DNA from 2 places in the Alteromonas fortis genome. Region 2 is predicted to be linked to the other one. Evidence: predicted binding sites of a transcription regulator. Region 2 holds the regulator's gene; the other holds the start of a gene.

Region 1 (16,406 bases), 650 kb from region 2:
AAAACGCGGCGGAACATGTCTGGTTCGAAATCTTCAAGGTCGACATACTCACAAGTACCAGCATTAAGTACAGCAATATCGAACTTAACATTTGCTAATGCTCGCTTTGTATCTTCCACATCTGACACATCAAACTGACAAGCGCTAATATTACTATGTTTGCTAAGCTCATCGAGGGCATCTTGGTTTCGTCCACAGGCAATGACATTATACCCATTATCTGCACACTTGATTGCTAATGCCTTACCTATTCCAGATGTTGCGCCAGTAATTAAGATACTCTTCATTTTGCCAGCTTCCCTTTTATCTTTTTGATTATAAAACCTAAGATAGGTACGTGCTCGTAAACCATTTTGCCCAAGTCGTAATAATCTTTGTGGTAAATGATGATGTCATCGGCAACGCCAAGTTGCGTTGTACCGTCTAGCGTTATCTTTTTAGTCTTGTTTTTGAGGACGAGGGTCATTGTCCAGTTTATGACGTGAGTCACCTCGGATTGACTTTGGTTATTTTGTACAGAGCACTGGAAAATGTTCGCTATATCGAACTTGCACGTTTCGGCCTGGGTAAGAAGGTTAGAAAAGTAGCTTTTAACTTCGTCTATTCCGTTATGCACAGTGATGGGATCGATAAATGTAATATCGCTGGCATAGATGTCTTCCAAGTCATCTGGAGATATCTGACATATATCTGTGTAAATTTTACAAAAGCGCGCGATGACATCCATATAGCATCCTTCACGTTAAAATATTAGGTACCGGTTGACAGATAAGTTGTGACTTTCTTTTAATCTCTCGACCATTTTTTGATTATCGATTGCAAGTCTCTGATATCAAATCTGTTAGTATTTTTATACAAAATCTAAATTACATTAATTGCTGAACTTAAGATCATGTTTTTCAGTTTATCTGTGAAAAATTTTCCCATTCGATCCTATTTGTACTCGGTCGCGTAAGTATTTTCGTGTTTTCGGAAGTGTTGAGTATGAGTGTAGAACGTTTTCCCTTATTTCCTTTATCTGCGCATCTTTTGCCTGAAGGCAGAATGGCGTTGCGTATTTTTGAGCCTAGGTATGTGCGTATGGTTAAGCAGGCATGTGCCGAAAATAAAGGCTTTGTGATGTGTATGCTAAATGCAAACGGTGACAAAGATTCAAATGAACATATCCATAAAATAGGGACATACGCACAGGTTGTTGACTTTGATATGCTCGACGATGGGTTGCTTGGCATAAAGGTTGCTGGTTCTCACTTAGTTGAGGTAAGTAGCATTGAAGTCGAAAAAGACGGTCTTCGCACTGGAAGTTGTAAGGTGTTAGCGCCTTGGAAATGCGATTTGGCCCCTCAACAAATAGCGCCTATGGACGAGCGGCTTAAAGAAATATTTGGAAATTACGAAGAACTGGCGTCGTTATACGACTCACCAAAATTTGATTGTCCCAACTGGGTATTAAATAGATGGTTGGAGTTACTGCCAGTGGATGGCTCGCAAAAACAGCATTTTTTAGCACAAAGAGAATGTACTAGTTTGGTAAATTATCTTTCTGCACTGATTGCCTAGTTTTGAGAGTTGAAGTTGACATTACAAATTCGTAATCCAACATTTGCGTTTTTCGCAAACGTTTTAAGTCAGAACGTCGTAGAATGATACAACCAAAACGGAAAAGCGGACGAATCTTATGTTAGTTGGAATTCCTTTGGAACAAAGCAACAGCACAATCAAACCTAAAGAATGTGCTACTGAAATGTCTGATTACCTAGTGGCGGTTGCTGACGCCAGATGCAAACGCTCCTTTGCTAGAGTATTTAATTACTTCGCACCTCGCTTACGTTCATATGCTTTAAAACAAATGGGTAATGAAGCGTTAGCTATGGAGCTTGTGCAAGATACTATGTCAAATGTTTGGCAAAAAGCGCACCTTTTCAACGCTGAGAAAGGGTCTCCATCGACATGGATATTCACAATTGCGCGTAACATACGCTTTGATATGTTGCGTAAGTTGCAGAACCGAAAAGAAGACGTATGCTCTGATGACCTGTGGCCAGTGCTTTGTGAGCAAACTGCAGATGCTAATGAGGCGCCACTTGACGAGCAAGTTACTTTAGAGCAAATTGGTCACTTGTTTGAATCACTGCCGGTAAAACAAAAAGCGGTAGTTGAAGCTATCTACATTGATGGCAAGTCTCAACAGGAAGTTGCCGATGAACTTTCCATTCCGTTAGGGACGGTAAAGTCACGCACGCGTTTGGCGCTTCAACGATTAAAGGTCATGTTAAACGATAATGATTAGGTTTCATCCCAGTGCCCAACAACTTAGAGATTTCGTTGAGGGCACGCTGTCACCTGCTATATCTTTAATGGTTTCAGCACATTGTGATATGTGTCCGAAATGCCAACGATTTGTTGAGATTGAGACAGAAAGCTTAGCGGCACAAATGGTGTCATCTGTAAGCGAAAATGCTTTCGCGGCTTCTGATGCTTCCCTTCAGTTTGGCGATATGTTTTCACAAATTACACAACTCCCACAAATCGCTGACGGCAGTGTTGAAACTGCTGGTGTTTCTGAATATCGAGAATCTTTTAAAAAGCCTCTTGCACCATCTAAATCAGAAAAATTAAATACTATTGAATTGGATGGCAGGACGTTTACTTTGCCTAGAACCCTTCACCGGTATATCGACAAGACCGGGAACTGGTCTAGTTTAGTCGGTAAGCTATGGCAGGCCCCAGTTGATTTAGGTAATCAGGGTGTAGCCAATTTTATATTTATGGGCGGTGGCGGTAGTGTGCCAGAGCATACTCATCGAGGAACCGAATACACGCTAGTTATTGATGGTGAATTTAGCGATGGACTTAGCCGCTATGATACCGGCGACTTTATTTTCATGGATGGTGAAAAGACCCATACGCCCAAGGCTGAAGGAAAAGACGGTTGCTTAGTATTTAGTATTGTAGATCAGCCACTACACTTTACTTCCGGTTTAGCGAGACTATTAAATCCATTTAGCCATCTCTTCTTCCGCTAAGGTTTAAAACAATTGCTTGTCTGCTTCTTTGCTTACAATCGCTAAATAACAAAAAACGCACTTAAGTGCGTTTTTTCGTTTTAAATATTAATGTTCAATAGTCGTTCGCGCTTCGAACTTGCTTAGACTAGCTAATAAACTCGCTATCCGGATAGTTAAGTCTAAGTGTCTTCATGGCGTTATCACGAAGCTCAGTTAGACCAAGCTGTTCATAGCTTGAAACCATAATTTCCAGGGCTTGTTGGACCTGCGTAGTGTTCGGGAAGTGCTCAATAACATAGCGACCACGGTTGGCAGCAGCAACATACGCCTCCCTTCTCATGTAGAAACGTGCAATTGCAATTTCATAACGTGCCAAGCGGTCTTTAATATGAACCATACGCTGCTTCGCATCAGCCGCATACTTGCTATCAGGATACTGCTGAATCAAACGACGAAAGTCTTCAAACGCTGCGCGAGATTTTGATGGGTCTCTATCAGTACGATCGATGTTCATTAACTCTTGGAATAGGTTACTGTCTGATTCCATGTTAGTTAAACCACGCATGTAATATGCGTAGTCAACATCCGAATGATTAGGGTTAAGACGGATAAATCTGTCGATAGTGGCAAGTGTTTCTTCATTCTTACCCGACTTGTAGTAGCTGTAAATAAGATCTAGCTGTACTTGGTGAGACAGTGGTCCAAACGGGTAACGGGAATCTAGCGCACTTAACGTTTGAGCAGCAGCGCTAAAGTTACCGACTTCCATGCTTTGCTTTGCTCTGTCATACAGTTGCTGTGCACCCATGTTAGCTAAAACGGCTTTCTCTTCTTTATCTGAAAAACTACATCCTGCGACAGATACCATAGCGCCCAATAAAACGGGAGCCAGTAGACGAAATGATTTCATAATAATTCTATTTTCCTGCTAAACAGTTTAATACTTCGCTGTCTAAGCTCATGTGTTAAACAACAACACTTTAATTGCATTCTAACGTACTAACGACGAGAAAAACCATACAAAAACGTAAACAAGGCAGTGTACAGCGTGAATACTTGTTATAATACCCTTTTTTAGACGTAATCAATGGTGTTATGACACAGTCGCCGAACACAATACAATTAGAAGCTTCAACGGAAGCTGCGCATTTTGGTTTACGCTTAGATCAGGTTTTGGCTGATTTGTTCCCTGAATATTCTCGTTCTAAGTTAAAAACTTGGATTCAAGACGGGAATGTTTCGGTAAATGGTGAAGTAATCACCGTTCCACGACACAAAATGCAAATGGATGAACTCATTACTGTACAAGCCGAAATGGACGTGCAGGTAACAAGTGTTGCGCAAGACATTGCGCTAGATATTGTTTACGAAGATGAGCATATTTTAGTTATAAATAAACCTGCTGATTTGGTCGTGCATCCAGGTGCGGGAAATCCAAGCGGTACAGTGCTTAATGCATTGCTAAATCACTATCCTGAAATTGACAAAGTTCCCCGAGCAGGCATTGTCCACCGTCTTGACAAAGACACTACGGGTCTGATGGTAGTAGCAAAAACAATACCTGCGCAAACGCACCTTGTGGATCAGCTACAGCGCCGTGAGATGAGCCGTGAATATGAAGCCATCGCTTTAGGTACTATGGTTGCGGGTGGTATTGTAGATGAACCTATCGGCAGGCATGCCACAAAGCGCACGCACATGGCAGTTCGCGAAATGGGTAAACCAGCAGTAACGCATTATCGCGTTATTGAAAAGTTCCGCGCTTATACTCACTTGCGTTTGAAGCTTGAAACCGGTCGTACGCACCAAATCCGCGTACATATGGCGCATATAAAGCATCCGCTGTTAGGCGATCAGGTGTACGGCGGGCGTCCGCGTTTACCTAAAGGTGCGTCTGAGGAATTTATTGCTGCACTTCGCGGATTCCAGCGACAAGCGTTACATGCCGCTCAGCTATCGCTATTCCATCCTGAGACCGAAGAGTGGATGACCTGGAAGGCACCTCTGCCTCAAGATATGCAAGACTTGCTTAAGGCGGTGAAGAAAGACTCTGCAGACAACCCGCAAGATATGCTTTAAGCAGATGACACTATGACATTTTCAGCTGCAAATTCACCTATTACGTCATCGTTGGATTTAATCAGTCCGGCATGGTCATGCCCCTCTAACATTGTCGCATATACAACGACAAGATTGGGGGGCGGTAGTATGGGGGATTTTGCAGGTCTAAATGTTGGTGCACACGTGGGGGATGACCTTTTATTAGTTAAAGCCAATAGAAGCCTGATCCCACACAGCGAAAAGATAACGTGGCTAGAGCAAGTACACGGTAATCGCGTAGTGTCTCTGCCAAGCGTGGATACCACTGCGGATGCAGCGTACTCTTCTTCCAAGTCACACTTTTGTGCGGTGATGACCGCAGACTGTGTGCCCATCTTGTTGTGTGATGAAAGTGGTGAACAAGTAGCTGCAGTGCATGCCGGCTGGAAAGGTCTTGAAACAAACATTATCGCCAATGCCGTTGGACACTTTAGCTGTAATGCTAATAAGCTCATAGCGTGGATAGGACCTGCAATTAGCGGCGCTTGCTATGAAGTAGATGCACAGTTGGCAAGTAAATTTAGCCACATAGATGGCGCTATTGCCAATGGTACTAATAAAGGGAAGTACTTATTAGATTTACCTCTAGTAGCACAGATGCAATTGCAGCAAACTGGCGTTGAAGATATTACGCAAAGTAACCTGTGTACTTACACTGACGAGCGACGCTTCTATTCGCATCGAAGAGCTACTCACCAAAACAAACGCACAACTGGGCGAATGGTTAGCGTAATAGGTATGCTTTAGATACCCGGCCCCAAGGGCAGTAGTTCTTAATCCCATCATTTATTTGCGCTACATCAAAATTCCTACAGTATTTGTTATCTTTTTGGCTAACTTTTCAATCTCGTACTTGAATCGCAATTGAGCAGCCTACATAACTAGAACATAAAGAATACCATTGCGCATAGATCATTACCTACTCTGCGAGAGTTAAAATGTTCGTAACCGCGGCGTGTTACCGCAGGTATAGTTGTTCACTTATTAGGTTGAGATTATGAGACTAGATAGATTTACCAGTAAATTTCAGCTCGCGATATCCGATGCTCAATCACTCGCATTGGGGCGAGATCATCAATATATTGAACCTGTCCATTTAATGACTGCCATGCTCAACCAGCAAGGTGGTTCAGTACGCCCGTTGCTTGATCAAGCAAACATCAATGTCAATGCGCTACGCTCCGCATTGAGCCAAGCAATTGAACGCCTACCTCGAATCGAAGGCATTGGTGGCGATGTCCAATTAAGTAAAGACAGTGGCATTCTACTTAACCTTTGCGACAAGATTGCTCAGCAACGAAAAGACGAATATATCACTTCTGAAATCTTCGTTTTAGCGGCTCTTCAGGATAAAGGGCGGTTGGGTGAAATTCTTAAAAGCCTTAATATCAATAAAGACGCTATTGAAAGCGCGATAGATGACATGCGGGGTGGACAAAAGGTTACCGATCCCAACGCAGAAGACGTACGTCAAGCGCTTGAAAAGTATACCACAGACCTTACTGAGCGAGCAGAACAGGGCAAGCTCGACCCGGTGATTGGGCGAGATGACGAAATTCGTCGAACGGTTCAGGTGCTTCAGCGCAGAACCAAAAACAACCCCGTGCTTATTGGTGAGCCTGGGGTGGGTAAAACGGCTATTGTGGAAGGTTTAGCACAGCGCATCATTAACGGCGAAGTGCCTGAAGGTTTGAAGAACAAGCGCGTTCTTGCCCTCGACATGGGCGCATTAGTGGCGGGTGCTAAATACCGCGGTGAGTTTGAAGAACGTTTGAAGGCAGTACTAAACGAATTGGCTAAAGAAGAAGGCCGCGTCATTCTATTTGTTGACGAACTGCACACCATGGTAGGTGCCGGAAAAGGCGATGGTGCCATGGATGCTGGGAATATGCTTAAACCCGCGTTAGCCCGTGGTGAACTGCACTGCGTGGGGGCAACCACTTTAGACGAATATCGCCAATACATTGAAAAAGACGCAGCGCTTGAGCGCCGTTTCCAAAAAGTATTGGTTGAAGAGCCAAGCGTGGAAGACACCATTGCTATTCTTCGAGGCTTAAAAGAGCGTTATGAGCTCCATCACTCAGTAGATATTACCGACCCCGCTATTGTCGCAGCGGCAAGTTTGTCACATCGTTATATCAGTGACCGTCAATTGCCGGATAAAGCCATTGATCTTATTGATGAGGCAGCTTCTAGCATTCGATTGCAAATAGACTCTAAACCTGAGGACATGGATCGATTAGAGCGACGTATCATCCAGCTTAAGTTGGAAGAGCAAGCGCTTGCTAAAGAGACAGATGATGCGAGCCATAAGCGCCTTGAAATGATTGAACTTGAGCGCGAGCAGGCAGAAACCAAGTATGCAGAGCTTGAAAAAGTGTGGGTGGATGAAAAAGATGCCATGCAGGGCACCCAAACCATCAAAGGGGAGCTTGAACAAGCAAAGCTAGATTTAGAAATTGCCCGTCGAGCATCTGATTTGAATCGTATGTCGGAACTTCAGTACGGCCGTATCCCTGAGCTTGAAGCAAAGTTAGAGCAAGCGGCTGAAAATGAGACCCGAGAGACCACGTTACTTAAAAACAAAGTAACAGACATTGAAATTGCTGATGTACTCTCTCGATGGACAGGTATACCTGTAGCGCGAATGCTTGAGGGCGAGCGAGAGAAGCTGTTACGCATGGAAGACGTACTTCATAAACGGGTAGTTGGGCAAGAAGAAGCTGTTGAAGCAGTATCAAATGCTATTCGCCGCTCACGTGCGGGGCTTGCCGATCCGAACCGGCCTATCGGCTCTTTCTTATTTTTAGGGCCAACTGGCGTGGGCAAGACGGAGTTGTGTAAAGCTTTGGCCGGCTTCATGTTCGACACTGAAGACGCTATGGTGCGTATCGATATGTCTGAGTTTATGGAAAAACACTCGGTCGCACGCTTAGTCGGGGCGCCTCCTGGCTATGTTGGCTATGAGGAAGGTGGCTACCTAACCGAAGCGGTACGTCGCAAACCATACTCGGTTATTTTATTGGATGAGGTTGAAAAGGCACATCCAGACGTATTTAACATTCTGCTTCAAGTGTTGGATGACGGCCGTTTAACTGATGGCCAAGGTCGCACGGTAGACTTTAAAAATACCGTGGTGATCATGACGTCTAATTTAGGCTCAGACATCATTCAAGATAAACACAACGAAAGTCAGTATGACGATATGAAAGCGTCGGTAATGAACGTTGTAGGGCAGCATTTTAGACCTGAATTTATTAACCGCGTCGATGATATAGTGGTATTCCATCCGTTAGGTAAAGAGCAAATTAAGTCTATTGCTAAAATTCAGCTTGCTTCCTTAAGAGCACGACTAGCGGAAAAAGGTTACAAACTTACTCTTTCTGCTGCGGCAATGGATAAATTAGCAGACGCAGGTTTCGACCCTGTGTTTGGTGCACGGCCACTTAAGCGAGCGATACAAGTGCAGGTGGAAAATCCACTCGCACAGCAACTGCTAGCGGGTGAATTAATACCGGAATCAACCATTCGTATTGATGCTGACGAAAGTGGTCTATTTGTAGTAAGCAGTTAATCATCAAGCCAAATCTTTAATTCAAAGGCACTGGAGACAGTGCCTTTTTTATTGCTTTATTATTGCCTTGGCACTGTCTTTTCCTTTAGTTTACTTGCTAGAGCAATTTCAGCATGAGTGTTAGGAGTCATACATGGAAACAGCCCCAATTATTAACGCATTTAAACGCGTACTAGGGGAAAGCAACCTTGCCGTTGGAAAACGTGAGACTGAGCATTACAGAAAAGGGTGGCGCTCGGGCGAAGGTGAGGCATTGGCCGTGCTGTTTCCAAACACGCTAATGCAATATTGGGAAGTGCTTAAGGTTTGCGTTGAATATAACTGCATCATCATTATGCAGGCAGCCAAAACCGGGTTAACGGAAGGTTCTACACCAAGCGGAGACGATTACGATAGACCTGTGGTAGTTATTAACACCCTAGCAATGGATGATATCGTTCTAATAAATGATGGTAGGCAGGTATTGAGTTTTCCTGGGGCAACCTTGTTTAAGCTTGAAAAAATGTTAAAGCCCCTTGACCGCTCGCCACATTCGGTTATTGGATCGTCCTGTTTGGGGGCGTCTATCGTTGGTGGTGTAGCTAATAATTCTGGTGGCGCATTGGTTAAACGAGGCCCCGCTTATACGGAGTTGTCGCTATTCGCTCAATTAGATGCTAACGGTGACTTAAAGCTGGTGAATCACTTAGGGATAGACTTGGGTGAATCACCTGAAGAAATTATCGGTAATCTCGCATCAGGCAACTTTCCAAAATCACTCCCAGAAACGAGTGAAAAAGCGTCAGCTAGTGACTATGAAGAGCTCGTTCGAGATGTAAATGCTAGTTCGCCTAGTCGCTTCAATGCTGACCCATCAAGACTATATGAAGCCAGCGGTTGCGCGGGTAAAATTGCCGTTTTTGCCGTTCGCTTAGATACATTCGAAGTACCAAAAAAAGAACAAACGTTTTATATCGGTACAAACGATGCTGGTGTACTTACCCGTATACGCAGAGACATTTTGTCGACGTTTGAAAATATTCCTGAAGTAGGTGAATACCTGCATAGAGAAATGTTTGATATTGCAGATGTGTATGGCAAAGACACGATATTGAGTATTGAACGTTTGGGTACAGATTCACTACCTAAAATGTTTGCACTTAAAGGGCGGGTGGATGCTGTGCTTAACAAACTACCTTTTATGCCTCGTTACCTAAGCGACAACATTATGCAGTTTGTGAGTAAGTTTTTCCCTGACCAAATTCCTACAAGTTTGAGAGCCTACCGCGACAAGTACGAACACCACCTTATTCTTAAGATGAGCGATGGTGGTATTGAAGAGGCAAAGACTCTTTTAGCCAAACTGTTTGCTGAAGAGAAGCTAGATGGTGACTACATTACCTGTAATGAAGAGGAGGCGTCTAAAGCCTTTTTACTTCGCTTCGCAGCGGCAGGTGCCGCGGTGCGTTATCAAATGATGCATCACAAACAAGTAGGGGATATTTTGGCGTTAGATATTGCCCTGCGACGCAATGACAAGTTTTGGGTAGAAGAATTGCCTGAGCACATAGCCAAACATGTTGAAAAGCCGCTTTATTACGGACATTTCTTCTGTCATGTTTTTCATCAAGATTACATACTAAAGAAGGGAAGCGACGCTCACAAAGTCAAAGCAGACATGTTGGCACTATTAGATAGCCGTGGTGCTAAATATCCTGCCGAGCATAATGTTGGGCATCTGTATAAAGCAGAGAGTACTTTACAGCAGTTTTACAGAGAGCTAGACCCTACCAATACCTTTAATCCAGGCATTGGTAAGATGGAGAAGCACAAACGCAATTGTTCGTGCTGTTTATAGCTATATGTGAAGAGAGCCTTAAAGGCTCTCTAATAATGCTCTAGCCTGCGGACGCCTGAAGAAAGGTCGCTCTACATTTACTGCATACTCTAGCTCTTTCTTCGCTTCCTCAGTTCTATTCAATTTTGCTAGCGTGTACCCCAAATGATAGCGAATGTTGGGGTCATTAGCGTCTCTTGCGAAAGCGTCTCTAAGCATTTTAAGACTACCCTCATAATCTCCCTGTAGCGCTTTAATGTGTCCAAATGTGTCTAGTATTTTAGAAGAGTTAGGCTGTAGCTCATAAGCTTGTCGCGCATAGTTTTTCGCGGTAATTAGCGATTTTTCAATATGCATGATAGCTAAGCGATTAAAGGCTTCTGCTGGATTAAGTAGGTTGGGCTCTTCAATAAGTTCTTTATAGAGTGCTGTTGACTCCTCGAACTCTTGTATAAAGAAAAGGTACTGAGCCAGCAGATTTTTCGCCAGCAGGTTATTTTCATTTTCACGAACAAGTTTTCGCGCGGTTTTCAAAAAAACATCAACAAATTGTTCGTTTAATGCGTAGTTGTAGATCGCAATAAATGCCTGTGCAAAAGCAGCATCCACGTCTAGTGCTTTTTCAAAAGCGTCAATTGCTCTTTCATCATTACCCTTATTCGCAGCTAATCTTCCCTTCAGAAAGTGATAGACCGGATTTTCTTGCTGGTTTGCTGGAATGGTCGCTAATAGCGACTGTGCGTTATCGTTTTTCTGTAAATCTAACAATAAGCTGGTATAACGCAAAGTTACAAAAGTACTCGTGTTAGCTATTTCGTAAGCGCGCGCCATGGCACCTAGAGCGCTTTCGCTGTTTCCTACATTGCGAGCTTGGTCAGCATAAGCGATAAGCTTTCCAGCATCGTCGTTAATAAAGTTTCTAACAATGCTTAGCGTTTTTTCAGCATCTGCACGCTGGTTATTCCTTAGCTGAAGCGCAGCTTTACGAAGGAGGTAGTCAGCATTGTCGAAATCATCTTTTATAAGCAAATCTAAATTATACAGTGCGTTCTTGATGTCGCCTTGTTGCTGGTATAAAGATGAAATGCGCTCTCTAGCACCGATATTCGAAGGATTGAGCGTTAATATATCGAGGTAAATTTGCTTCGCGTCTTCTACGGCGCCCGCTTTGGTTAAATTAAACGCCTTTAGCATTAAAGTTTCGTTATGCTGAGGGGACAAAGCAAGTAGCTCTTCTACAAGTTGGTTAGATTTATCTACATTCCCTAAACGACTCTCTGTAGCTGCTAAATTGAATTTTGCTGGAAAGAGGGTAGGGTTCTGTGCCAGCGCCTTTTCAATATTGGTTTTAGCTTCTTCTAACTGACCTTGTCTAATCAAGATGCCGGCTTTAAGGTTATATACTTCAGCTTCATCAGGAAAAAGCTTACTGAGTAAATTTGCACCCTTCAGCGCATTATCGAATTGCTGCGCTTGTAAATTCATTAATGAATAAGTGAATAGAAAACCAGCGTTATCTTTGTAGGTCGGCAAATTCTTTTCAAGAATCGATAGCGCTTCGTCCTGCTTACCTCTGGCAGCCATTAATTTAATCTTGAAAAGCTGAAGCTTGTTCTCATTAGGGTATTTGTATTCAAGATTTTGCAGTAGGCGTTCAGCTTTAAACGCTTTGTTTTGGCGAATAAATAAGTCACCTAGAAGAAGTGCTGAGTCAGGGTCTTCCATTAACGTATCTTGATGGCGTTCAAGCAGTGCAAGCGCTTGTTTGTCTTGCTGTGTTGCCATATAGACTTGGCTTAGCATTAATACAGCCTGCAGGTCATCAGGCTCCTGCTGCAAGTAAGCATTAAAGTCCTTTGCGGCTGTTTCCATGTTGTTATTAAAGAAGTTCGTTAAACCACTGATATACAGCAACATGGGTTGAGAGGTTATCAGCTCAGGGTCAAGCTGCGCCATGAAGTCGTTAAGTTCTTTTAGCTTTGCATTATCAATAGCTTGCTGGTTGTCTCTACTTTGTAGCCAGCTGTTGAGTAATATGGCTAGCGGATCGTTCGGCGTGTCCTCAATAATTTCATCAACGAATAGCTTCGCGGTATCGTAGTCTTTTGCTTCTAAGTACAAGTCTACAAGGTTACGTAGCGCAATAGGATCGTCGCGGTTAAACGTTAGAGCTTTTTGTAAATGCGCGGTTGCTGCGTCAGTATCTCCCTGTCGGTAAGCAAGCTGGCCCTTCAATCGCCATGTTATTGCGTTTTCTGGTTCTAACAACATGGCTTTATTGATAAGAGAGTTTGCTTTAGATAAATCTTCGTTTTGAAGGGCAATAGACGCTAGACCATTAATGGCAGGTACGAAGTCTGGCGAAAGGGAAACGATGCTGTTGTAGTCGCGTAAGGCGCACTGCTCGTCTTCCAATCTAATACACGCGGTTGCACGAATCATCAACCATTCACGCTCTGCTTCACCTGACAGCTTGTCTGAGTCTAAAAAGTCCACAATCTTTTGATACTTGTTTAGAAATAGCCATGTGTTGCCAAGCGGTTCTGCCAGAAGGTTAATGTCAGCACCCATTTCAAGTGCTTCTACAAACTCCATTTCGGCCGCGGTTAAGTAGCCGTTTATAAGCAACATTTCGCCCATAAGAATTTTTGCAGCTAGATTCTCAGGGTCTTTCTGTAAGCTGTTTTTAAGGTGGATATAGGCTTCGTCATACTCGTTTTGGTTAAACGCGGTGAGCGCTTTTTCGTAATCTTCAGATGTAGTAGCAAAACTGTTGAAAGTGATTAACGATGAGGCAACTGCAGAGATAATAGCGCGATGTACAATTCGCTTTTTATTATTAAAAAAATCCATATAAACCTTCGAAACTTAGCCTAGCCACTGGCTCAAAAATAGCATAAAAAAAGGTGGCCTAAGCCACCTTCTAAAGATACGTGTTTTCTAAGCGTTTTTAAACAATTAAACGCGACGCTTACGTCGATAAAGAACAAGACCCAAACCTAAGCTCATCAGTGCAAGGGCACCTGGCTCGCTGACTTCTGTTGAGGGAGGCTGCTGCGTGTTGTCTTTCAACCCAATATTTAAAGATGAGAGTTTTAAGCCTATTCCAGTGTGAGATGTATTGTTTTTGTCGAATACAGTATTGTAAGCACCCACTAACCAATACTGAGCTGTTCCAGAAATAGTGTTTGTGAAACTTGATTCAAATACACCATTAACCTTATTCCCCAAACTAAAATGGCCCAGTGTGTTCTCAACTATAGTACTATAAACATCGCTCCAAGTTGAGTTTACAGCATCCTGAAAGGCGTTAGCATTTTTAAGTCCTGCTACCGTTATTTCTCTTTCTCCATCACCACCATGTTTATAACTAAATGAAGCACTCGTTAACGTAACTTCTTCGCTAAACGAAATTAAAAACATATCAAAGTCTTGGGAGCCTTCATTTGTATAGTTATCTAGACTATGAGTGTCATAGGTTCCGTATTGCGAATTATGTCGAGTGTCATTGTTATAGAGACCATAGCCCCAGACGCCTTTGCTGTTTTCCCAACCTTTAATAGCGCCTTGTTCTAATACCAAGTCTGAACTACCGCCAGTATCGGCCCAACCGGTGATTCCAACATAGATTTTTTGGCCATCTATTTCGATGAAATTCGATGAAAGCGGGTTAAGAGATTCGCTTATATATTTAGTAGAACCCAACGAATAGGTTTCTTCATTTAAAGTGCTGTCATTTGCGAAAACTGTGCTGCTAAGAAGTGACATAGCGCAAAGAGCCACTCTCTTTATATACTTCATGGATTATCCGTCACGTAATGCTAAAAACAAAATATGTTTTTACGTGTAAGCATTAAGTGTGCCGCTTTGTATCCTATTGATTTTAAGATTGTATTTTAAGTTGTTGTCGTCGTGAGTAAAAAAAACTGACAGGTTGTACCACCTGTCAGTGATCTAAAGTCTAATTTTCTTAAATGGCTTTTTTACGGCGCCACATGACGAATAGAGAGCAAGCCATTAACAAGCCGATAGTACCAGGCTCAGACACTTCTGTAGTATCCGGTGTTCCTGTAATTGAGAAACCAACATTAGCAAGTTTGAAAGCATCGTTGCCAATGTACCCACCAATATTGCCAAATACTGTGTTGTATGCCCCTACGAGCCAATATTGCGCAGATTCAGTGAATGCGAAATCTGCACGGTGTTCTAGGTAGTCGCAGTTCTCGATATCATAAGATGCAGAAGTAAGCGCGTCTGCAACAATATCACTCCATGTATTTACACCAGAGGTCAAAGCAGAGGTGTCATTTAAGGCAGCTACTGAAACTTGACTATCATTACTGCTATATAACCATGAAAAGCTCGCGCCAGTTAGCGTCACTGCAGAGTCAAATGAAAGCAGTACAAAGTCATAATCACGCTCAACATTGGTCACTCCGCTTTTATATGAAGCCTTACTACCTTCATAATAATAGTTTAGGTTGTCGATAGCATGGTCAGAACTACCGTTGTAGTAAGCTTCGTCATTATTGGTAACTCCATAAGCCCAAGTATTTGAGATTTTTTGTAGGCTAGCGGCAACCACTGTTTCGCCAGTTACATTATTAGTATCTGAAAATGCGGACAAAGAAATGTTTACGCCATCAATCTCCACAGGAGAGTTATCAGGGTTAACACTATTGTAAACACCATCGTCGACTAGATCATAGGTATACTCACCAAGCGGCGAGTTACACTGTTTACTTTGGGTGTTGCTGCTACCCGATGAGCCGCAGTAAGAGTAATCGTGCTTTTTATAATAGGTTGCAAATGCAGAATTGGCGCTCAGCGTCGATACTAACGCTATCGAAAGCAATAGCAAGGTCTTGGAAGAAAGGGTTTTGTCTAGTAATCGCATCATTACTTTCCTATTTAAAAAGCGCATAGCGCTTCAAGTACAATCCTTTCAAGCGTTGTACTATTTATATACACACACTTTTTTGGAAAGTACTTAGTTTCAACATGGAGTTGTATGATATATAAACGGTGACCTGTTTAAGGTATGTGACCGTATACCTAGTTATTACTGATTGGCGAGGTAAGTAAGGTAGCAGGTTCTAAATTATTAGCCTTTGTGCGTTGTCCTTATTTGATAAAGTGGACTCATCTAAATGTATTGCAAAGCTTTTTGAATATGTCATCGCAGAAATTTATGTATGGAAGCTGGCTGTATCTTTACTTTGCTATGCCTTCTTGCATATCTATGAAATAATTAACTCAATTACATGTAGAAGTACGAGGACATATGTCTGAACAAAAACGTAAAGGGATATACTTACTTCCCAACTTATTAACAACAGCAGGTTTGTTTTCTGGTTTCTTTGCTGTTGTATCATCAATGAACGGCCGCTTTGAAGCTGCAGCGGTTGCTATATTTGTCGCGATGATTTTTGATGGACTGGACGGACGCGTAGCTCGAATGACAAATACGCAAAGTGATTTCGGCGCAGAGTATGACTCTATGGCCGATATGGTCTCTTTTGGTATGGCACCTGCGCTTGTCGCTTATAATTGGGGATTAACAGAACTAGGCAAGTTAGGTTGGTTAGCTGCATTTGTATATGTAGCCGGTGCAGCATTGCGTCTAGCTCGCTTCAATACACAGGTTGGCATCGCTGATAAGCGTTTCTTCCAAGGTCTTGCTAGTCCAGCGGCAGCGGCAGTTGTATCCGGTCTTGTTTGGGTTGGTGTCGAGTATGATGCAGTAGGGACTGATTACGGATTAATTGTGGCCGCAGTAACTGGTTTAGCTGGCTTACTTATGGTGAGTAACTTTAAGTATAATTCTTTCAAAGAAGTTAACTGGCATGGCAAGGTTCCATTCGTTGGCCTTCTATTAGTGCTTTTAATATTCGTTGTTGTTGCAACA
Region 2 (16,406 bases):
CTCATTGCAGCGTATTTATTAACTTATATCAAAAAAAAGGCTAGTGACCTGGCTACAAAGGAAAACCTAGAGGACTTAAAATTACAGCTGCATGAGACAACTACTGTGGTGAAAAGTACCGAACAGCACATAATGTCTGACGTATGGGTAGCGCAGAAAAGGTGGGAAATTAAGAAAGAGTTTTACTCTAATGCACTAGCCAATTTCGAAATAATACTTGATGCGCTCAAAGTCGTCGAGAACAGTCTAAAGCCCAGTGAAAATGACAGGCCGCAACCATCAAAAACATTGGTTAGTGAAAAAGAAAAGATGATTAAGTCTGCCAATTCAATGCTTGAAAATGAAGTGAAAACTATCGGTACTCTGTTTCTTGATAAGGAAGTGCTAAGCGCAATAGACAGGTACCTTAAAGCGGAGGAAAGGAGACAGGCTAAAATTGATTTAGAGCTTCTTGATCCCGACTGCACAGACCCAAGTGTGGGTGAAGAATACCATAGCTGGTCCTCCTATATATGCCACCAGCTTGCTGAGTGCATAGAAGCTCATAGGCTGCTAGTGGAATACGCCAGAGAAGATCTACAAGTGATGTGGCAAAGTGATAACAGGCATTCGAAAAATTACGACAAATAGGAAGCAAATTAATGGAAAAAATACGGGTTACCACGTTTAAAGGTTCCACTGAATCATTTTGCGAAGTATTAGACGAAGCGCAGCTCAAACATAGCAAAGTATTTCATCTATCTGAAAGCGTAATGGCTTCCGGATTAACCATAGAGATTATATTGCACGGCGGCTTTGGGGCACTGGCTGTGGCTTGTTTGGCGTGGGTTCGTTATAAGAAAAATAGGCGTATTAATATCAGAACCAAAGAAGGTACCAGTGTTTGGTTAGAAGGTTATTCAGCAGAGGACGCTACAAAAATCTTGGCGCGAGCTGAAAGTATCGCTGTTATAGAAACGGAGCCGAGTGAAAGCTCGAAAGAAAGAGCTACAAAATAATACCGTTTCGCTATATAAAGTTAATTTTTTATAACCACCAGCGATACCTTAATTATGTAAGGCAAAGCAAGTTAATTGGTGCTACATTTGGTGCTATAAATGATGAGGGTTATATAAAATAGATAGTTAAATCAATTTGTTAGGTTTGTTTTTTAACTTCGGCCCCGGCACCATTTCATAGTTTTTAATAGTTTCTTGGCTCTACCCCATAAACGGGGGATCAGCATTCACCTTACACGATTGATAACACCATCCCATCCGCAATGGGGGCTCTACCCCATAAACGGGGGATCAGCATTCACCTTACACGATTGATAACACCATCCCATCCGGTAACCGGCATAGCACAATGGGTCATCACTCTTATTCGATAATTTTCAAAGTTTCTAAAACCATACGCTCTTCTCGATATCATTTCCATTTTGTTGTGGAAGCCTTCAGTGATCCCGTTGTTTCGTGTAAAGCGCCACATGGCGATGATAGGTTGCAACCACGAAGTTAAGGTTTTGGCCAGTGCACGAAGTGGACTGTGATGTAACTGTTCAAGCAAGTCTAAGAACCTCGGTAATGTCTTCTCCATTCGTTTTTCATTCATAGTCTTTAACAGCATATACCTGATGAGCTTCTGTTTGACCTCATACAGTGTTTTTAACACTGGATAGTCAACTAAGTAGCGTTGTAGGTTGCTGTTATTCTCTTCGCTTAAATGCCATTGATGTCGTCGCATCAAACTAAGTAAACCCCGATTCTTACGTCCTTCAGGATGGTGTTGCTGCCACGCTTTTAAGAAATGATGGTTTATCAAGCGCACTACATGAAAACGGTCAGCGACTATCGTAGCATTAGGGAAATAGCGTTTGGCAATACCACGATAGGTTTCCGATAAGTCCATCGCGATGAGCTTAACGTTCTCTTTATTGGGAAGGTGGCGCAAGTACGAGCGTAAACTTAATTCAGAACGTCCCAGTTTTACATCAAACACACTACGATGTCGTAAATCTACAAACGTCGTCGCATAACCCTTCTTACGGGTAAAAAAGTGTTCATCTATCCCCAACATCTCTGGGCAGGGTCGACTGATAATCTCTTTATATTTTTGGCTGATGTGTGATTGGTACCAACGCTCTACCGTAGTGGGACTAATGCGATGTGTGCGAGAGATACCACGTTGCGTAACACCACCGTGATGCGCCTCAAAGACTTCTAAGCGAAAGCACTCCGATGCCCGGTAGCGTGGCCGGATCCCAACAAAAGGGTGCCTGAAATAACGACCACAGCATCGACAATGATATTTAGGCACCTTTAAATGTAGCGTTAGCACCTGATTACCTTGGCGCGTGTGCTTCACAGTGCGCTTATGTGTGGCTTTTATGCGTAAATGTCGACTCTCACAATGCTTGCATAGCGGCTTTTTAGTGGGCTTTGCCCACACTTCAATAAAATCATGTCGATGAACACGTTCTATTTCTAACTCACTTATGCCTAAAATAGTACCTGCGTGGGACATCTGTACTCTCCATTAAATGATTCTTCGCAAAATCAGTTTAATGAATGCGGATGTCCCCCGTTAATGATGAAGAGCCAAAATTGATAAGATAATAGCGCTCTTTTATCACAAATTACTATGGTAAAATCCCTAAAAATTTTTGCCAAAGACGCACTATCTTGAATTCTGTTATGTCACTTCGTTTAGACGAGTTATCTCGTGCTGAACGTCCATTCTACGCACGTGGGAGTAAAGTAGTTCGCTGCGACGCGTGTTTGCTTCCAACGCAAAACTGTATTTGTGAATTTAAGCCTGAAGCTGGCACAGATGTGGCGGTTTTGTTTTTAATGTACAAAGGCGAATACTATAAACCTACCAATACGGGTCGTTTGATAGCGGATGTGGTTAAAGACAACCACGCGTTTTTATGGAAACGAACTGAACCTGATGAAGCGTTACTCAAACTGCTAAGCGACGACAAATACTTTCCCATTGTGGTATTTCCACACGAATATGCTGCAGCTGAACGCTGTATTGACGCTCCACCATTGAATACAGGGAAAACGTTACTATTTATTTTCTTGGATGGAACCTGGCGTGAAGCAAAGAAGATGTTTGTAAAAAGCCCATACTTACATAATTTTCCTGTATTGGGCGTTAGCATGGAAGTGGCTTCAGACTATTTGCTTAGAGAGTCTACCCATGATTTCCAACATTGCACGGCAGAGGTAGGTATTAGCGTTTTAGCACTTGCTGAACAAAAGCAAGGGGCTCAAACGCTAGCGCATTATTTTAGTGTGTTCAGGCGGGAATACTTAAAAGGTAAGCCCCATTTACAGCATAAACTCGCGTTTGCAGAGTCGCAGGTTAAAGACAACATCTAAAAAGTGTCACTTTTATTTGCGAAAGTATTGTTTTACATCCACTATTTTATATTAAAGAAAAACGGAGAAAGCGAATGGCATCAGTTACTTTTCAAGGCAACACAGTTACAACTAAGGGGCAGTTACCAGAAGTAGGTACAGCTGCGCCAGACTTTACTCTAGTAAAGGCAGATTTGGGCGAAGTAACGCTGTCAGAACTTGCAGGGAAAAACGTAGTTTTGAATATCTTCCCTTCAATCGACACAGGCACTTGCGCGATGTCAGTGCGTAAATTTAACGAAGAAGCTGCAAAATTAGATAATACAACCGTTATCTGTGTGTCAGCAGACCTGCCGTTTGCTGCGGGCCGTTTCTGTGGCGCAGAAGGCATCGAAAACGTTCTTACAGGCTCTACCTTCCGCTCAACCTTTGGCGATGATTACGGTGTAACATTCGAATCAGCACCGTTAACAGATTTACTGTCGCGCTCGGTTGTCGTTATCGATAGTGAAGGTAAAGTGGTTTATACAGAGCAAGTAGCAGAAACTACTGAAGAACCAAATTACGAGTCTGCTATTGCTGCATTAAGCTAAGAAGGTCGCTTAGTCGTAAACAAAAACTAAATGTTTAATGTGAATCAACACATACCGTCTAGTTTTTAACTCGGTATCACAGGGCGCCCACTTATATGGGCGCTTTCCAGGAGGATGTAATGGCAACAGTATTGCTATCAATAGGCGAGCTAGCCAATGCAATGCAACAAAAGCCAGTTACGCTTGTAAGAGCGTTGATGGATGATCCCGTTTCAAAAACACCAGATACACGAACGGCAATGGTATTGCCTGCGTCAGTGGATTTTGATCTCGATAGCGAAGGAAGCGATCACACTACAGGTTTACCACACAGTATGCCATCAGCTGAAGACCTTGCTATTTATCTTGGTAATCAGGGCATAACAGCGAATACGCCCATAGCGGTATACGATACCCGAGGTATTTATTCTGCGCCTAGAGTGTGGTGGATGCTTAAAGCACTTGGGCATAAAGATGTATATATATTAAATGGTGGCCAACCTGCATGGGAGGGGGCTGGGCTTCCCGTTTCAGAACAACAGCAGTATGGGAAACTTACCTACCAAGCAACACCTCGACCTGGGTGGTTTGCAAACTCTAGCGCAGTGCTTCAAGCTATAAACACCGAAGCGCAATTGCTTGATGCGAGAAGTGCCCCGCGCTTTAAAGGTGAAATTTCGGAGCCTCGAGAGGGAGTGCGCTCAGGACACATGCCAGGCGCGTTCAATGTTCCTTTCGATACATTAGTAAAAGACGGCCATTTCTTACCTGTAGATGAACTTAATGCTGTTTTTGCACAAGCAAAAGTCGATTTACGTAAACCTATTATATGCACGTGTGGTTCAGGCGTTACCGCTTGTATCATTGGTGTTGCAGCTCTTATGTGCGGCGCTACGCAAGTTTCGGTATATGATGGTTCGTGGTCTGAATGGGGCGCTAAGACTCAGTACCCTGTAGTTAAAGGCGTGTAAAAGCATAGAAGCCGTGAAGTGCTGAAATCATTTATGTGCGATGTATGCCTAAGCACGATATTATCGCGAATTACAAAATAAACTGAATCACTCGCTTTATTGGAACAGAGTAAAAATAACCTGATGTCAGCTAATCAATCCTTACCCAATATTGTTATTCTCACCGGTGCGGGCATCTCCGCTGAATCTGGGTTAAAAACGTTTCGCGATAATGACGGCCTTTGGGAAAATCACAGCGTTGAAGAAGTCGCTACACCCGAAGCGTTCGAACAAAACCCCAGCTTGGTTTATCGCTTCTATAACGCGCGGCGAGCACAGCTTCAACAAGATGATGTTTTGCCCAACGCAGCACACATGGCGCTTGCTAAACTCGAGAAAGCCTTCGGTCATAAGCTAACGTTGGTGACGCAAAATGTAGATGACTTACATGAGCGTGGGGGAAGTGAGTCGGTTTATCATATGCATGGTAAACTACTGTCGGCCCGCTGTGCTATTAGCCAGCAATCTTTTGATTGGTGTGAAAGCTTTGATCACACCACTAAGTGCCCCTGCTGTAACAGAGTCACCCTGCGACCGGATATCGTATGGTTTGGCGAAATGCCTATGTATATGGAAGAAATATACGATGCGCTCTCACAGGCCGATGTATTTATAGCTATTGGTACATCGGGTAATGTGTATCCCGCTGCTGGCTTTGTTCAGATTGCTAAAGAAAATGGGGCACACACAATAGAAGCGAATTTAGAACCAGGTGTATCCAATGCCTTGTTTGACGAATCACTCACCGGTCCTGCCTCGCGTATAGTTCCGCAATGGGTTGATGAAATAATTTCAAAATATGCGCTGTAGGAGGCGCAAAACATGCAGTATATGAACGAATTTCTTACCATTGCACTGGTACATCTTGTGGCTGTTGCTAGCCCGGGACCTGACTTTGCGGTGGTTGTTCGAAACAGCGTTGCCTATGGTAGACGTATAGCCATGTACACTAGTGTCGGTATTGGACTAGCAATCTTATTGCATGTTGCTTATTCGCTAGTAGGGCTAAGCGTGGTAATTGCTACTACGCCTTGGCTTTTTACCACTTTTAGCTACGCTGCTGCTGCTTATTTACTTTATCTTGCTTTCGGAGCGCTTAGAAGCGGCCCCGTAAAGCAGAAGCAGGATATAGATGCAGAAAAGAAGACATCACAAATCTCGGCGAAACGTGCCGTTTGGATGGGTTTTCTGACAAACGGACTTAATCCTAAAGCGACGTTGTTTTTCCTTTCACTTTTTACTGCCATCATCAGTATTGATACGCCATTTAGCGTAAAGCTTGGTTACGGTATCTACTTAGCATTTGCCACGGGGTTATGGTTTTGTTTTCTTTCCTTCCTTTTAAGTACCAGTAAAGTCGCCGAACTTATTGGCAAAAAAGGCTATTGGTTGGATAGGGCTATGGGCGTGCTTTTAGTCGGGTTAGCAGCTAAGTTGGTGTTGGGTTAACTTTTGTTTATTACACAAGCAGGCATTTATTTTTGTGAATTGGTATAATCGCGCCGATTTTTCTAAAAATATAAGAGAGTTGTGTGAAAGACGTAAACCCAGACCGCCTGAACAATACGTTGTCTAAACAGTATCAATTCGATACTAAAGGTCTTTTGCGCCGCGCTGCCGGTTTAACAAAAGCTAATTTTTCATCATTGTTTCAAGGTAGCCTTGTTTTATTCTTGACCTTTGTGATGCTTGGGGTAATTGCCCAACAGTACATTACCATCAATGACGACGGTAGCTATGTATTCGAGCACCAGTCTATTATCCAGATTGTGGCAATCTGCATTGTGGCGCCGTTACTTACGGGCTTATACATGATGGGCGTTTTTATAGCGCGAGGCGTAAAAACATCGGTTTTTACGGTATTTCAGTTTTTCCCCCTTATATTTCTGGTTGCGTTAACCCAGTTAGTTAGCAGTATTCTTGTGCAGTTAGGCATGATGTTGGTTATCTTACCAGGCGTGTATTTTTATCTAGCGTCGTCTTTTTCTCTTATGTTAGTGGCCGACAGAAAACTAACCCCAATAAGCGCAATTATTCTTTCATGCAGAGTATTCAACGCGTACTGGGCTCAAATTGCCAGTATCTTCGGTGTGCTCTTCTTACTGTTTGTTTCGGTACCACTGACGTTCGGGGTTTCCCTTATTTGGGTGTTACCTTTTTATTTTAGTATGATGGGATTGCTCTATCAGGAACTGATTGGCGAGCAAGGAGTGAGCACGGAAGCATCTGTAAATGATGTGAATGAGTCGAGCTTCGATGCATAAACGAGAAACCTTTAAAATTGTCCTTATAACGCTAGGCGTTTTGGCGGTCATTGTCATTAACGCCATTATTTTTACTAAGGACGAGCCAGATATTTTAGACATACCGCAAACGGTAGAAGCGAAAAAACCGGTGCCTGACTTCTCAGTTTATAGTGACGTAAAAGAAAAAAAAGAGGCTTTTTTTAATTATCTACGGCCCGAGGTAGAGAAGCAAAATGCCTACTTACTTACCTTAAGACATTATGTACAAACCTTGTATAGGAAGGCGTTAGTCAACGAATCGCTTTCAGAAGATGACATGGCTAGGCTTGAATGGCTTGAAGAAGAGTATCGGGTAAAGTCTACACAGCCCTTAAAAACCAAACTATTGGCCTTACTGCAGAAAATTGATGTTTTACCTGAAGAGCTGGTACTTGTTCAGGCTGCGAATGAATCTGCATGGGGAACAAGCCGGTTTGCAAGAAAGGGCTACAACTTTTTCGGTTTGTGGTGTTTTTCAAAAGGGTGCGGTTTCGTCCCAAATCGCCGAAATGCCGGCGCCTCACACGAAGTGGCTAAGTTTGATAGCCTGTCTCGCGCTACGTACACCTATATGCGTAACCTCAACAGACACGATGCCTATGCTGATTTACGAGAGATACGCAGCCGACTGAGAGCTAATCAATTACCCATTACTGGTGTTGCATTGGCTGAAGGGCTAATGAATTATTCCGAGCGAGGAGCCGCTTATGTTGAAGAGCTTCAAACAATGATCCTATTTAACGAGGAGTTTTTATCCGAATGATACGCGCTGCATTATTTCTTGCTTCATCTCTGTTTGTCGGTTTTGCTAGTACATCCGTAACGGCTGAAACGATAGATGTAGAGTACAGCCGTTTCTACAGCCATGTTAAAAAGCTAGATAACGAAGATACCCAAGCGCTTCAGTTTGCGTTTGGTTTTGTCCGAGTAGGTGAAGGGCGTTTATGCGAGGTTAACGGTGCATCTATCGTTACCGATAAAAAAACAATGCCATTAGAAGTTACAGATGAAGGACGTTTTACCGTACCCACTGAAAAAGCACTGAAATTGGCTAATGCACTGGTACGTATTGATTTAAACGAACGTGCGAACGTTTGTGATATGTCGGTGCAGCTTGAAACCAAGCCAGAATACCTTAAACAGTATTACAAAAAAGAAGAACTCAGTTTCTTGTATGAACAGTATGAAGCCTTTTTCAATGAAATGGGGAGCTTTTTGTCTTTTATGATGCCGTCGGTGAAGGGCTTAATGATTCAGTTCGAAGATAAAAATTTAGATTTCGTCACGCCGCAGGGTGTACAAATTAACAATGGTGTTTTGCATTTAGAGCAAGAGTGGATAAATGAGGCGAAAGGCTTAACGCTGCCTCAAGCGCCGCTGCGTGTAACAGCTATGGCGTCTAGTTAATCTACCTTTTGGACAATTAGGTATCAGGTTAGCAACTGATACCTAATTTGCTCAGCAACCCGCGCGATGGTTTCTTCGCCCTTTGCGCACAGTTCTTCCGCCCTATGAAACTCCATAATACCCACATCAGTAAGCTGAGGTTCGATAAGTATATCTGGCGGATCGCCGGCTAAACGTGAACGGGTAACGCGGGCTTGAAGTATCTCAAGTGAGCTACTCATTACGCTCATAATTCCTGGTGGGTTTCGCTTATTCACCTTTGCAGGAACTTCGGTAAATTCTTCTTCGACTTTTTCAATAACATCGGTCGCGATACTTTCTTCAGTCTTCACATCATCAGAAGCATTAACCTGAAGCTGCTCTTCATTTTCCTCTGATGCTTTGTCATCTTTACTGTCTGGCGAAAACCATTGACGCAATACGTTTTGGCTTTTAGTAAAAAAGTCTTCGGTTTTACGTTGGTTTTCTTCGTGATCTTGCCTTAACTTTTCTAATCGAAGCGGGCGAAAATCGGCGTTAAGATTAACTGCAATTACAAAGTCTGCGCCTAACTGTCGACACAGGTTAACCGGTACAGGGTTAACAACTGCGCCATCTACTAACCAGCGATCACCATGTGCCACGGGCGTAAAAAGTGCCGGAATAGCGCAAGATGCTTGAATGGTGTCGCCAATAGGACCTGAATTAAATACCACTTCACGTCCTGTATATAGGTCAGTCGCCACTGTTGCAAAGGGCTTAAGCATTTCTTCATACGAGGAAACACAAAACTCGCTAGCAAGCTTGTCAAAAACTTTTTGTCCGCTAGCAATGCCGCCTCGCCTGAGCCCTACACCCATAAGCGCGAGCACCTGCCAGTCGCTAAGCGAACAGGCCCATTCTTTTAAACCTTCTAACTTGCCACTTGCGTAGGCAGCGCCAACATAAGCACCGATCGAGCAACCAGCTACAACGTCAATTTTAACGCCAAGCTTTTCCAACGCTTCAATTATACCAATGTGAGTCCAGCCCCTTGCGGCACCGGCACCTAACGCAAGTCCAATTTTCATTTACTTTGGTTCCATAATATTTACTACCTCGATAGCGTTATCTTCATCGTTAAGATCTGCACTATTTTCTGTAGTAAAAGAAGGTTCATCAAATCCGATATCACCATCTGCAACGGGGCCGTCTTGGGTGGCAATAGACTTAAAGTCATAAAGGTTACTGTCTACAAGGTGTGAAGGGGCCACGTTTTGAAGCGCGCGGAACATTGATTCAATACGACCTGGGAAACGGCGGTTCCAGTCTTGAAGCATTGCTTTGATATTCTGACGCTGTAGATTTTCCTGTGAACCACAAAGGTTACACGGAATTATTGGGAACTCAGCGGCTTGTGAATATTTCAAAATGTCCTTTTCGCTACAGTAAGCTAGTGGACGAATAACAATATGTTCGCCGTTATCACTAACCAGTTTTGGTGGCATAGATTTTAGCTTACCACCATGAAACATATTTAAGAAGAAAGTTTCTAGCATGTCGTCACGATGGTGACCTAATGCAATTTTAGTCGCGCCTAACTCTTTCGCTGTACGGTACAAAATACCACGACGCAAACGAGAACAAAGCGAACAGGTCGTTTTCCCTTCAGGAATTTTGTCTTTAACAATAGAGTAGGTGTCTTCTTCTACAATCTTGTAGTCAACGCCAATGCTGTCTAAGTACTCGGGTAAGATATGTTCGGGAAAACCAGGTTGCTTTTGGTCAAGATTTACCGCAATAATATCAAAATGAATAGGCGCAATCTTCCTTAAAAACAATAGAATATCAAGCATGGTATAGCTGTCTTTACCGCCAGATAAACACACCATGACCTTGTCGTTGTTTTCAATCATACCGAAATCGCCAATGGCCTTACCCACGTTGCGACGAAGTCGTTTTTGAAGTTTGTTGAAGTTGTACTTTTGCTTACTTTGCGCGGCGTTTAACGTCGGCGCGTCAGCACTGCTTGTGCCTAAACTCATAATTAACTAGCTTGGTTTGTGATAAAGGCGCCATTATACATTAAAGCGCCTTTTCGAGACTATGGCTGTGTGGTTAAATTTATCCAGAAACGTTAAGTACTGATTAAAGCGTATGTGGCTAAGCCCCAGATTTTAACCGCTAAATGCGCAGTTTTTTATGAAAAACGCCCATCGCCGACTCGCCATTTATCGCCACCAAGTGTCTTGATATGCAAGCGCAATTAAGTCGTTAACTACACGGTTATCGGTGATTCAAATCCATCAGGCTTAATTGCTAATACGTCACAATTCAGTTCATCGATAACGTGTTCGGCAGTATTGCCAATAAGCGCTGCTGAAATACCCACCCGTCCCACTGTGCCTATTACAACTAACTCTGCATCGAGTGTTTTTGCTACTTGTGGGATAACTTTTTCAGGTAAGCCTTCTTTCACCACACATTTATTATCTGGTATACCGTATTTGAGTGCGTGACTACGCATTTCCTTCATATGATGGTTTTTTACCGCATCGTGATACGTGTCTGGGTCAAACTCCGGCACTTCGATGGCAATGTTGAGTGGTGTTGAAGGGTAGCTGTTGACTAAATTAACGTTACCTTTCAGCAAAGACGCATAGTCATTCGCGATTAATGTAAGCTTGTCGTTTAGTGCAGCGTGTTCATCATCTTCGCTCCCTACGTTCACTGCAGCAATGATTTCACCGCCTTCTGGCCAATCATGTTCTTTCACGAGTAGAACAGGGCGAGGGCATTTGCGCATTAAGTGCCAGTCCGTAGGTGTAAAGATCACTGAGGCAAGGTCGTCATGTTTTTTAGTAGCTTTTACTACTAAGTCGATTTGGTTATTAAGGGCGTAATAAATAATCGACTCATAAGCACGGTTGTTCCACTCAACCACAATATCGGTCTCTGAAAAGCCTTGTTCTTTTAGCTGGGCAGATAGCCATTTGGCGTGTTCTTTTGTAACGGCATCGCGCATTGATTCACGTTCGTCGGGGCTAAGCATGGTTGTCATATCGTAAGACAAATCATATACCACCATCATAGCGGTAACCGTGGCGCCGGTTTTTGATGCAAGTTCATAGGCACGGCTTAGGGCAGGCTGGTTGTCGCGTTCCGCGTCCACCACGGCAAGAATTCGTTTACACTCAATCATAACGTCTCCTCAACTACAAAGCTTTGTATGGCTGTCGACATCGATATTTTTTCAAAACAGTTTATAAAAACCATTTACATTAACTATAAACGACATTTAAAAAAACGTGAGTTGTTTTGGATCAAGGCGTAAATAATTCGTTGATAAACAAAAAAGGCTACACTGAATTTTACGGGAGCTTTCATGCTCAATGGATGGATATTGTGTAACTCACTAAGGGAATACAGTGAAATTTTAAAGATTAAAACTAAAAAGCGCGCATGTAGCGCGCTTAAGATAAAAGAAGAATAAATTAACCGTTACAAACTACGCTAGGGCCATTTAACGCCTCTAGCTTGGTATTTAACCGGTCAAAATCCAAAATAGAGATCAATTTACCGTCTACCTTGATAATGTTTTCCTTCTGAAAACGACTTAATAGACGGCTAATGGTTTCTATCGTTAAGCCTAAATAGTTGCCGATTTCGTTTCGGGTCATAGTTAGGTGAAACTCTCTGTGCGAAAAGCCACGCTCTTCAAAACGCTGGGAAAGGTGTGATATAAAATACAGCAAACGCTCTTCAGCAGTACGCTTGTTTAAAAGCATGATCATGTCGTGATCTTGTTTTATCTCAGCGCTCATAAAGCTCATGATCTGATGGCGTAGTTTGGGAAATTGAACCGACATTTCATCAAGTGTGTCATAAGGCAGTTCACACACCATGGCGGTTTCTAGCGCAGAAGTGTAACTTTGATGCTTACTTTCACGCAGGGCATCAAAACCAATAATATCACCCGGGAAGTGGAAGCCGGTGATTTGCTCTTCACCTTCTTGATTAGTTACAAATGATTTAAAAGAACCTGTTCTTACCGCAAAAAGGGAACGAAATTTATCGCCAGTTTGAATGAGCGTATCGCCTTTATGAAGCGGCTTTTTGCGCTCGATTATATCGTCAAGAGATTCAATTTCTGTTTTGTTTAGTGCAACGGGTAAACACAGGTGACTAAAGCTACAGTTTTGACAGTGAATAGAAAATTGGCTTCCTTTGCTCATAATGCTTGCTCTTATAAAGACCCCACGACAATAATACACCTATTTTTAAACGATTGCGCCATGAATAAGATAGGCTGCATATATGGCCATTATTACTGCGATGAGTTGTCTAACGTGACTGTTTTGAAAACTACTAACAATATACTGACTGCCTGCACTTGCTGCGAGTAGCGTTGGCAAAGTACCTAAACCGAAGAAAAACATCACGGCGGCGCCTTGTACTGCATTGCCCGCAGCCAAAGACCAAGTAAGTGTTGAATACACTAATCCACAAGGTAACCAGCCCCAGATAAACCCATAAGGGATAGCGCTAAAAGGGGTTTTGAACGGTAAAAAACGCTTAGATAATGGCTGCAGTTTAGAAAACAATCCTTTTCCAGCGTTTTCCAATACCGTTAAACCCGTCCACCATTTACCTAAATAACAGGCTAGCAACAACAGCATAAGGCCGCTAAGCAAAGATAGGGCATAGTTGGCAAGGGGCACGTAGTCGGCGGCTATTTTTCCAAGCGCCCCAGTTAGCGCGCCAGCGATGGTGTAGCTTGCTATACGTCCTATATTGTAGGCTAGGGTATAGGGTAATGCTGAAGCACCTTTTGGTGACACCATTCTTAGCGCTGCCACTATACCCCCGCACATGCCCACGCAGTGAACACCGCCAGCTAAGCCGATAAGAAAGGCTGAGAAATAATTAATCCCCTCCATGCGACTCTTGGCTTTTATCTACTTTACTATCCTGAAATTGCTTGCGTTGCTCAGCGAGCTTTTTTTCCTCAGGCGGAAGGTCATCATCAAACAAAATACTGTAACCCTGACGGTCTAAATCTTCAAACTGATTGGTTTTAACCGCCCAGAAGAATATCACAATTGCCACAGCTACTATGATGATCGCGATTGGTATTAAAACGTAAATTATGCTCATACTATTTGCCCAGAAGTCGCGTAGAGTTTGTCACTACTATGATACTGCTTAATGACATTCCAACAACCGCCATCCACGGTGAAAGCAGGCCTGTTACGGCGAAGGGTAAGATCAGCACATTGTAACCTAACGACCAACCAATATTTTGTCTTATTTTTTGTTTCACTTGGTGCGAGGTTTTAATTAACTCCGGCACAGAAAGTAGCTGGTCGCCTAGCAATATCACGTCGGCAGCAGTCTTCGCAACATCTGTCGCATTACCTACTGCTATCGCTACATCGGCACTAGCAAGCACTGGCGCGTCATTAATACCATCGCCCATCATCATTACCTTGGAGCCCGATTGCTGCATAGCTTGAACCGTTTCGTATTTCTGTTCTGGGGTAAGGCCCCCTTTAGCGGTGGAAATTGGTAAAGGTTTCGTTAGGGAGTCGACGTTTTGCTGTGTATCGCCGCTTAATACAGCTAGGGTATGACTTTTTGCCAATATATCGAGGGTTTCTTGGGTATCGTCACGCAGTGAGTCACGAACTTCAAAAGCCGCCATAATACGGCCTTTGACGGTAAGAAACACATTAGCCGAGGGGTAACCCTCGATAAATGATTGCTGTGATTCGTGAACACTGAATGCTGCTGAGCCCATGCAAAATAGTGTGTCATTAATTTCACCGCTAATTCCACCACCTGGCGTGACTGTAAAATTGGACACTTTGTGTATGGTGTTGCCGTTTGACGTTTTATCACCGCTAACGGCCTTATTATCGCTAAAGGCTTTATCCCCGCTAAAGGCTTTAGCAATAGGGTGCTCAGAGCGAGATTCAAGTGCGCGTGCAATGGAAAACGCGCTGTCGCTGTCTACGCCGTCAGCATACCAGGCGTTTGATATAGTGAACTTACCTTGTGTAAGCGTACCGGTTTTGTCGAGCGCGATAGTGTCAATGCCAGTTATTTGCTCAAGAGCATCGGCTCGCTTTAGCAAAATGCCTTGTCTGTTTAATTTCGCCATAGCGCAAGTGAGCGCTGATGGTGTGGCTAACCCTAAGGCGCAAGGGCAGGTTGCTACTAGCACCGAAATGGTGATCCAAAATGCATCAACACTGCCGTTATAGGCCCAAAAGGTGTAGGTTAACGCTGAAATCAGCAGTACCGCAGTCACAAAATATCGAGAAAAATTATCGGCTATTTGCGCGGCCTTGGGTTTGCTGGCCATCGCACTTGCTTGAAGCCTCACAATTTGATTTACCAGCGCATTTTTAAGTGTTTGCGTAACAGTAATGGTAAGGCTGCCGTCCTGACATACGGTACCACCATATACAACGCTGTTGTTTGTCTTGCGCACAGGGTTAAATTCACCCGTTAGCATAGACTCATCAACCGCAGCGTTACCTTCTGTTACCAGCCCATCAATGGGAATTGTCTCACCGGGCTTAACTAGCACTACATCGTTCACTTTTAGTTGCTTTGCTAAGCATTCAGTAACGCTGCCATCTGGCATTAATTTAGTCGCTGACACAGGAACATACTGCATCATATTGGCAGAAATCTGCGCCGCTCTGTGTCGACTGCGATGTTCTAAGAATCGGCTAAGCAACAGCAGAAAAATGAACATACAAATGGATTCGAAATACACTTCGCCTTGTTCTAGCATGGTAGAGCGAATACCGGCAATATAGGTACCAAATATGGCAAGCGTAACAGGTACATCCATATTAACTGTTCGTGCGCTTAGCGCTTTAGCTGCACCGACATAGAAGGTGCTACCAGAATACAGTACAACCGGGGTGGTGAGTGTAAGGGCAACCCAGTAAAAATACTGTCGTGTTTCTAATTCGATGGCGCCAAACCAATCAAAATACAGCCCCGTCATTAGCATCATCACCTGCATGGTCATGATACCTGCTAGCCCTAACTTCTTAAGAAAGGTCTTTTGTTCGCGTTTATAGCTGGCTTCGTGCTCATCAGGGTGAAATGGAGAGCCAATATAGCCGATACGTTTCAGCGTAGAGAGAATTTGGCTAAGCTTAATTTGAAACGGTGACCAAGTAACTAAAGCCCGACGCTCTTGAACATTTACAGCTACTTGCTTAATGCCTTCAACTTTCGATAATTGCTTTTCAATAAGCCAGCCACAGGCAGCACATGTAATACCCTCAAGTGTCAGCTGAATTTGCTTATCTTGCCCTTCTTCAAACACAAACTCTTCCTGAAGGGAAGGGTCGTCATAGACTTTGAGTTTATCTAGTGTTTCTAAAATACCGTCATCAGATTTTTGTGCAGGTTCGGTCCTAAACTGGTAATAGTCTTCTAAACCATTGTTAACAATAGCTTCAGCTACCGCTAAACAACCTGGGCAGCACATATCCCGATGTTGCCCCAATATGACAGTAGTGAATTTCCCATCGTCTGCGGCTGCTACAGGCAGCCCACAATGGTAACAATCGTGCTTTGTCATTATGGATTGAACTTCATTATACCAGTATGGGGTAGATAGACCGTGTTTTGAATTTTCCAGCTATCATCAATAGGTGTGAGCGATATGCGCCATTTACCGTCTAGGTTTTCTTCAATAAAACCGCGATAAATACCGTTAGCGTCGCGACTTAGTAAAACGCTGACATCACGCTCTTCAAGCGTGACGTGATAAAAGCTTAGCTTAACCGCATTACCTTC

Evidence for each region. Region 2 encodes FNR, which switches genes on or off when oxygen is low (the NO sensors DNR and NnrR bind a similar motif). Its sites were predicted from a motif close to TTGATCTAGATCAA; they were not measured.
Region 1: the regulator FNR is predicted to act here: its motif matches at 5,899-5,912, upstream of clpB (ATP-dependent chaperone ClpB).

What each region holds. Positions count from the first base shown of each region.
Region 1 is NZ_LR812090.1:3,022,121-3,038,526, reverse strand. Features, by position in the region: gene PCAR9_RS13100 (SDR family NAD(P)-dependent oxidoreductase) at 1-287, opposite strand, end outside; gene PCAR9_RS13095 (nuclear transport factor 2 family protein) at 284-727, opposite strand; gene PCAR9_RS13090 (LON peptidase substrate-binding domain-containing protein) at 985-1,560, shown strand; gene PCAR9_RS13085 (sigma-70 family RNA polymerase sigma factor) at 1,679-2,290, shown strand; gene PCAR9_RS13080 (ChrR family anti-sigma-E factor) at 2,283-3,026, shown strand; gene PCAR9_RS13075 (outer membrane protein assembly factor BamD) at 3,154-3,918, opposite strand; gene rluD (23S rRNA pseudouridine(1911/1915/1917) synthase RluD) at 4,104-5,087, shown strand; gene pgeF (peptidoglycan editing factor PgeF) at 5,100-5,855, shown strand; gene clpB (ATP-dependent chaperone ClpB) at 6,106-8,682, shown strand; gene dld (D-lactate dehydrogenase) at 8,816-10,519, shown strand; gene prsT (XrtA/PEP-CTERM system TPR-repeat protein PrsT) at 10,538-13,351, opposite strand; gene xdp1 (exosortase-dependent surface protein XDP1) at 13,457-14,299, opposite strand; gene xdp1 (exosortase-dependent surface protein XDP1) at 14,469-15,395, opposite strand; gene pssA (CDP-diacylglycerol--serine O-phosphatidyltransferase) at 15,783-16,406, shown strand, end outside.
Region 2 is NZ_LR812090.1:2,376,311-2,392,716, reverse strand. Features, by position in the region: gene PCAR9_RS10285 (hypothetical protein) at 1-630, shown strand, start outside; gene PCAR9_RS10280 (hypothetical protein) at 642-998, shown strand; gene PCAR9_RS10275 (ISL3 family transposase) at 1,297-2,505, opposite strand; gene PCAR9_RS10270 (tRNA-uridine aminocarboxypropyltransferase) at 2,676-3,368, shown strand; gene tpx (thiol peroxidase) at 3,443-3,940, shown strand; gene PCAR9_RS10260 (sulfurtransferase) at 4,060-4,890, shown strand; gene cobB (Sir2 family NAD+-dependent deacetylase) at 5,014-5,739, shown strand; gene PCAR9_RS10250 (LysE family translocator) at 5,752-6,378, shown strand; gene PCAR9_RS10245 (YciC family protein) at 6,462-7,193, shown strand; gene PCAR9_RS10240 (glucosaminidase domain-containing protein) at 7,186-7,977, shown strand; gene PCAR9_RS10235 (DUF2987 domain-containing protein) at 7,974-8,621, shown strand; gene PCAR9_RS10230 (patatin-like phospholipase family protein) at 8,645-9,670, opposite strand; gene ttcA (tRNA 2-thiocytidine(32) synthetase TtcA) at 9,671-10,624, opposite strand; gene uspE (universal stress protein UspE) at 10,858-11,781, opposite strand; gene fnr (fumarate/nitrate reduction transcriptional regulator Fnr) at 12,074-12,814, opposite strand; gene PCAR9_RS10210 (sulfite exporter TauE/SafE family protein) at 12,860-13,519, opposite strand; gene ccoS (cbb3-type cytochrome oxidase assembly protein CcoS) at 13,506-13,736, opposite strand; gene PCAR9_RS10200 (heavy metal translocating P-type ATPase) at 13,738-16,188, opposite strand; gene PCAR9_RS10195 (FixH family protein) at 16,188-16,406, opposite strand, start outside.